Bythopirellula goksoeyrii: one gene and its partner. The protein of the gene in region 2 interacts with the protein of the main gene of each other region in a pairwise test. Links are inferred from orthologs where the notes say so. Each region holds a gene or a part of one and is shown on either strand. Other genes may lie near its edges.

Region 1 (3,465 bases), 3.9 Mb from region 2 along the record:
CGAAGTCATGGCGGAAGATTGGCGTGGGCAAACGGCTGCGCGACGGTAAGAAACTGCTTGACATGCACAATGCTATCAAGTCGCTTGGTGCCGACTTGCCAGAGGCAGTGGAACTCTTGACCGGTGCGGCGCGACCCATCCTCGAGCGCTGGTTTGAGTCGGACGTGTTGCGAGCCACTCTGGCCACCGATGCCATCATCGGCGCGTTCACATCGATCAGCTCCCCCGGCAGTGCGTATGTGCTGTTGCACCACGTGATGGGTGAAGCCGGCGGCGCGCGGGGTGTATGGGGTTACGTGCAGGGAGGCATGGGAGCTCTCTCCGATGCAATTGCCTCCGCTTGCACTGATCTCGGCGTCGAGATTCGTCGCGAGGCCCCCGTCCATGCCATCCATACCGACAAACATGGCACCTGTGGAGTGGGACTCGAAGACGGGTCGCAGCTTTCCTCGCGCATTGTGGCATCGAGCGTCGATGCCCACCTTACCTTCGAGCGATTGTTGTCACCTGATGCGCTGCCCGAGGAATTTCGCGAAGCGGTTGCGCGGATCGATTATTCTTCGGCCTCGGCCAAGGTGAACTTGGCGCTGAGCGAACCACCCAAGTTTTCTTGCCTACCCGGCGACGGCGTCGGTCCGCAACATCACGGCACGATGCATATCGGCCCGTCGCTCGACTATTTGGAACGCGCCTACGACGATGCCAAATATGGTCGGCCCAGTGAGAAACCGATTCTCGAATGCACGATGGCCACCAGCGTCGATTCGTCGATCGCTCCCCCCGGCAAGCATATTCTCTCGATGTTCGTACAATATGCTCCGTACAAGCTTGCCGATGGAAATTGGGACGATATCCGTGAGTCCTTCGGCGCTCGCTGTGTTGAAACCCTTGCCGAGTATGCCCCGAATGTCCCGGCTGCAATCGAACATCGCCAGGTTCTCACGCCGCTCGACTTGGAACGAACCTTCGGCATCACCGGTGGCAACATCATGCAGGGGGCCATGCCACTGCATCAGCTCTACTGCTTCCGCCCCGTCGCCGGTTGGGCTGACCATCGCACCCCTGTGCCGGGCCTCTATCTCTGCGGCGCCGCCAGCCACCCCGGCGGCGGCGTGATGGGCGCCTGCGGGAAGAATGCTGCCACCGAAATCCTGCGCGATAAGCCGTGGTAGTATTTGTCATCCCGAGGGAGCCTTGGCGACCGAGGGATCTGGCTTGCAATACCAGCCCCCATTGAGCGAGGAAAGGGATGGAACCCAGATTCCTCAGTCGCTAGGCTCCTTCGGAATGACACAACGAGGGACTAGAAGTTCCATGATAGATGTGAGAAGGTAGATATATTCCCCTTTGCCTTTCAACATTCCACACCTAACTTTCCCCCCATGCCTTCCGAAGAAGAACTCTACCAGGACCATATTCTCGATCACTACGAGGACCCGTTTCATCGCGGTTCGCTCCCTACGGCCACGCATGCCCACCAGGACAAGAATCCACTGTGTGGCGACGTGGTACGAATTGAGCTTCAACTCGACGGCGATGGCAAGATTGTCGATGCATTCTTCGATGGCGAGGGATGCGTCATCAGCCAGGCCTCTGCCTCGATGCTCCTGGAAAAACTTCAAGGCAAAACGGTTGACGATATCAAAGAATTCTCAGCTGCCGACATGCTCGAGCTTTACGGCCCGCGCCTAACTCCCAATCGGCAAAAGTGCTGCCTGCTTTCGTGGAAAGTGCTGCAATCGGCAGTGCATGCCCCCGTGGAAAGTTCGGACAAATCATGAACTCTCTGGAAACTATAGATCAGTCGGCAATGTTGCCTGAATCGCTTCGCGCTGACTTTCCGATTCTCTCTGGCGACATTATTAACGGTCACCCGCTGGTGTTTCTGGACAACGCCGCCAGTACCCAGCGCCCCCGCCAAGTGATCGACGCCATCGCGCGGGTCTACGAACGCGACTATGCCAACGTCCATCGCGGGATTCACACCCTCAGCGAACGCAGTACCGAGCAATACGAAGAAGCCCGCGAAAAAGTGGCTCGCTTCATAGGCACGGCCAACCCGCAGGAAGTTATCTTCACCCAGGGAACCACTGGTTCAATCAATCTGGTGGCGCGCAGTTGGGGGGAAACGAATCTCCGCCCCGGCGACGAAATTCTCACCACGGTCATGGAGCACCACTCCAACCTGGTACCCTGGCAACAGGTCACTGCCAAGACGGGTGCAACACTGCGGCATGTGCCCATGACTGAGGATGGCCAGCTCGACATGGAGGCGTTCGGTGAGTTGCTCAACGAGCAAACTAAACTTGTCGCCGTGACGAGCATGTCGAACACGCTCGGTACCGTGAATCCGATTGCCGAGATCATCGCCCAAGCACACGCTGTAGGAGCCTTGGTGTTGGTCGATGCCGCCCAGAGCGTACCCCACTTGCCCACGGATGTTGCCGCTTGGGACTGCGACTTCTTGGCGTTCAGCGGTCACAAAATGCTCGGCCCTTCGGGGGTCGGCATTTTGTATGGCAAGGAAGCGCTGCTCGACGCGATGCCACCATTTTTGGGTGGCGGGAGTATGATCAACGAGGTGTGCCTCGATGGGTTTACCCCTGCCGAGTTGCCCGCCAAATTCGAAGCTGGCACGCCTCCCATCGTGCCTGCCATTGCCATGTCAGCAGCCATCGACTACCTCTCGGCCATAGGTCTCGAGGAGATCCATCGCCACGAGCAGGCCCTGGTTAAGTATGCTTATGAAGGTTTGAGTCAGATCGATGGCTTGCGGATTCTTGGCCCCGCGCCAGAGTATCGCAGTAGTCTCGTGAGTTTTGCCTTCGAGAAGATCCACGCCCACGAATTCGCCCAAGTCCTCAACGACCAATTCGGCGTCGCCGTCCGCGCAGGCCACCATTGCACCCAGCCGCTGCACAAACTGCTGGGCATCTCGGCCAGCACGCGAGCAAGTTTCTATCTCTACAACCGCCCGGAGGAAGTCGACCGCCTGCTAGAAGGAATCACCGCCGTACAGAAGATGTTCGCCCCGCGGGGGCGGAAACGGCGGGCGCAATAATCGGTACCTATGCCCATAGATGGATCTGACACCCAGCGGAGCAGGTTTGTTAGCTAAGGGCGAAGGTGTGTCGTCCTACGCAGGATGGAGACCGCGTTTCGTGCGGGGGGTCGCTGTGACCGTGCTAGTTGGCAAAGAAGCATCCGAGGCTACCGATCATTCAAGGAAGTATGAATTCTTTTGCCAAGCGCCGTACGCGTCCACAGAAGCGGCCCACGTTAAGTTGCCACGGTCATCAAACAATGTCAACACATTTGTGTACAGTAATCCAGGTCGAACGTTTACCGCACTGGTTAATGGTCTGCCGAATAGCATATAAGTGCCACCTTCCACCTTGCCAGTTTTCACTGGTTCGCTGCCAAAGATGTTTTTAACTCGCTCTTCTGAAATTCCTATATTCAAGC
Region 2 (3,622 bases):
AACTCGACGGTCAGCGGAAACCTTGCCGGAGGGTCTTCCGAAGCAGGAGGAGGAATCTTTTCCAATGCAAACCTCACGCTCAGACAAAGCACAATAACCAACAATCGAGCGTCATTTCTCGTGGGCGGCGTCTGGAATCAAGAGCACGCAACAATCCTCGAAGGCTCGATTGTCGCGGACAACACGGCTCACTCTGTGGAAAAGGACATGTTTCAGTTCAATGGTTCCATCCAGGCCAATTATAGTCTGATAGGAAATTCGACTGGTTCAACCCTCGGGGGCAATTCGGGAATAGGAAATTTGTTGAACGTCTCTCCACTCCTCGGTCCCTTGGCAGACAATGGGGGACCCACGAAGACCCATGCCCTGTTGCCTGGCAGTCCGGCGATTGATGCCGGCGATCCATCTGTCCAATTTGATCCAGACTCTTTTGATCAACGAGGTCTGGCGCGCGTCGCCGACGGCGATCCACCGGAATCGCTTGTGATCGACATCGGTGCGTATGAGGCACAGATTGCGCCGTCGGCCGATTTTGATTCCGACGGCGATGTCGATGGTCACGATTTCCTCGCCTGGCAACGCGGGTTTGGAAAGTCCAATGCCGTGCCGGCCGATGGCGACAGCGACGACGATGGCGACGTCGACGCGAGCGACTTGGCCACATGGCAACTTACTTACGACGAAGTCGTCAGTCCGATGAAAGATGTGCAGCGAGATGTCTTTTCCGTGGAAAGTCCCGCTTGGGCTTTGAACGCTGCGATTGCGTTGACATATGGCGATGATAAAGAAGGACTTAAGGCAACGCCTATTCTTGAACTCAGCTTTGTGGCTACACAGTCGGAGAAAGTTACCGCACCACCTATGCTACCAGTGCCTACTGGAGAAGGGTACGACCGTCGCACGCTTGCACGCTCTCCTTTCCGACCTGCAGCCAGAAATGTCGCACACGAACTCGCTGCCCAATGCTCCGAACCGTTCTTTGACTACCTGTTATTTAACGCACAAGTTTGACCGGGAGCATCTTGCAGCGACTGGCACTTCAATTGTCCGCGTCGGAGTAGTTTCTTGGGCATGACACCCCCCTTCGAAGAATAGTACAGTAGCAGAGCTCATCAGGAAATTCTGTTGTGACTGTTGAATCTTAGAATGGAAACCGTCCGAATCTCCACAAAATCCTGATAATAGCAATCCACATGTGCGGGTCGGCGTTAGCAGCCGGTAGAAGCGATGCCTTAAAACGTCCGCTATCTCTTAACTCTCGACTTTATGGTTCGCTACAATAAAAAGAGTCATGGCACACAGCACACCCATCTACATGGACAACCACGCCACCACGCGGACCGATCCGCGCGTGGTCGAGGCTATGCTGCCATATTTCTCTGAAGTATATGGCAATCCGGGAAGTGTTGGGCACGAATATGGCGCAGAAGCTCACACTGCAGTGGAACTTGCTACCGCTTCGCTCGCAGCCCAACTCGGTGCTGATCCGCAAGAAATCATCTTCACCAGCGGTGCGACTGAAAGTAACAATCTTGCCATCCGTGGCCTTGCTGAGCGGAACCAGCGGCGGGGAAAACATTTGGTGAGTGTGCGGACTGAGCATCGGGCCGTGTTGGATCCTTTGGAACGTCTCGTACAGCAGGGCTACGAAGTAACTCTGCTGGAAGTTGAGCGACATGGATCCACTCGAGCCGGTTGGCTCGATCCGGAACAGGTGGCCGAGGCGATTCAAGACGACACAATCCTGGTGAGCGTGATGCTCGCTAACAATGAGATCGGTGTTATCCAGCCCTTGGCGGAAATCGCGGCCGTGTGTCGCCACAGCGGAGTTCTGTTGCACTGCGATGCAACCCAGGCTGTTGGCAAGATTCCTGTTAGTGTGCGCGAACTGGGTGTCGATCTGATGAGCTTCTCCGGACACAAGATTTATGGACCGAAGGGAATTGGTGCCCTCTATGTCCGACGGGGTAGTCCCATTGTGCGATTCTCTCCTCAGATCACTGGCGGCGGTCAACAAGGGGGCCGTCGCAGCGGGACACTCAATGTACCGGGCATCGTTGGCATGGCCAGGGCGTTGGAGCTGTGCATTGATGAATTGCCAACCGAAGAAGAACGACTTGCCGGCTTGCGCGACCAATTATTTGCAGGTTTGCAAGAACGCCTCAGCGGTGTCCAGCTCTGTGGTCCCACGCTCGATGAGAGAAATCCGGCTGGGGATCGACTGCGTCTGCCGGGGAACTTGGATGTCGCTTTCGGCGATATCGATGGTGAGGCCGTGTTGATCGAGATGGACAACCTGGCGGTAAGTTCGGGGGCGACCTGCTCGTCGCATGAGCCGGGACCGAGCCATGTGCTGTTGGCCCTGGGGCTCAGCGAAGACCTGGCCCGCAGTAGCCTGCGTTTTGGCCTGGGCCGATTTAATACCCCTGCGGAAGTCGATTCAGCGATAAAATCCGTCACCTCTGCCATTGAAAAACTGCGAAAACTGGCCGGCTGAGCGGGTTCGCCTTTTCTTTGCGGAGTTTTTGCTATAATTTAGGGAGTAGTCGAGAGGCGACTACAAACGACCAAATTTCCCTCCCCCATAGCTAGGATTCCTAAGATGAGCATTGTCTTGACCGAAAACGCCGCCAAAGAAGTCAAGCGGATTATTGAAGACCAGAAACTCGAAGACGACACACTGCTACGAGTAGGTGTCGCCGGGGGTGGTTGTAGTGGGTTTAGCTATTCGCTCGGTTTCGACCGTGCCTACGATGAAAAAGCTGATTCGAAATTCGAGTTCCACGGAATCCCTGTGGTTGTCGACAAGAAGTCTGCCCTCTACTTGGACGGCACAACGGTCGATTTCTATGAAGGCTTGGAAAAGCGCGGCTTTACGTTCGATAACCCGAATGCGGTAAAGAGCTGCGGCTGTGGAAGCTCGTTCCAAGCGTAGTCGTTCGTCTTGTACGAACTCTGTAGAATTCCCTCTTTCATAGCCGTCGGCGGAAGCCGATGGTTCTTGCGCTACAGCGTTTGCATGCGCATTCGTTACAGCCCGTGCAGAGCCACCACGCGGTGGCAATCCGCCACTTTTGTCGCTCCTCTCCAGGTAGTTTCTCCTGCACCGCGTGCATCTGTAACCTAGGGTTCAGATAGGACATGGACACTCACACTGCAAGCGGTGCGAGCACTCCTCTTATCTGGATGGATTTCTTATGTTAAAGCACATCAAACAATTTCTGAAGAGCGAAGATGGACCAACTGCAGTAGAGTATGCCGTGATGCTCGCCCTGATTGTCGCCACCTGCCTTACATCGATCGGCTTGTTGTCGAATGAAACGGCAGCCAGCTTCGACAACTCCGCATCGCAACTCAATGCAGTACTAGGTTCGTAAGTAGTGACTAAGGCGGAAAGACAAGAGTCCAGAGCCATTCTTCTGGCTTTCGTCTCTTGACTCTCAGTTCTTAACTACACGATCAGCATCGCATCACCGTAGCTGTAGAACCGGTACTCCTCACGGATGGCTTCTTCGTAGGCTCGCCTGACTAACTCGGTCCCCCCCAGTGCCTGCACCAAGAGGAGCAGCGTTGTGCGGGGAAAATGAAAGTTGGTTAGTAGGGCGTCCACGAGTTGGAACTC

Evidence for each region.
Region 1: the proteins of Pr1d_RS09010 (region 2) and sufU interact in binary tests that used the Escherichia coli proteins (3 or more experiments, as listed by UniProt). The link is inferred for Bythopirellula goksoeyrii from one-to-one orthologs.

The regions. Positions count from the first base shown.
Region 1 is NZ_CP042913.1:6,141,422-6,144,886, reverse strand. Bases 315-3,081 are described here. They hold sufU (Fe-S cluster assembly sulfur transfer protein SufU), read left to right. Parts: upstream 315-1,382; coding sequence 1,383-1,781; downstream 1,782-3,081. Other genes in these bases: Pr1d_RS24310 (aminotransferase class V-fold PLP-dependent enzyme), read left to right, coding at 1,778-3,061; Pr1d_RS24320 (phytoene desaturase family protein), read left to right, coding at 315-1,172. In the rest of the region: more of Pr1d_RS24320, read left to right, coding at 1-314; Pr1d_RS24305 (hypothetical protein), read right to left, coding at 3,218-3,465. UniProt on the Escherichia coli protein: A scaffold on which IscS assembles Fe-S clusters. Exists as 2 interconverting forms, a structured (S) and disordered (D) form. The D-state is the preferred substrate for IscS.
Region 2 is NZ_CP042913.1:2,281,684-2,285,305, forward strand. The notes cover bases 471-3,394. They hold Pr1d_RS09010 (cysteine desulfurase family protein), read left to right. Parts: upstream 471-1,291; coding sequence 1,292-2,497; downstream 2,498-3,394. Other genes in these bases: Pr1d_RS09005 (choice-of-anchor Q domain-containing protein), read left to right, coding at 471-1,011; Pr1d_RS09015 (HesB/IscA family protein), read left to right, coding at 2,603-2,935; Pr1d_RS09020 (Flp family type IVb pilin), read left to right, coding at 3,198-3,377. Also shown: more of Pr1d_RS09005, read left to right, coding at 1-470; tRNA preQ1(34) S-adenosylmethionine ribosyltransferase-isomerase QueA, read right to left, coding at 3,452-3,622. UniProt on the Escherichia coli protein: Master enzyme that delivers sulfur to a number of partners involved in Fe-S cluster assembly, tRNA modification or cofactor biosynthesis. Catalyzes the removal of elemental sulfur from cysteine to produce alanine.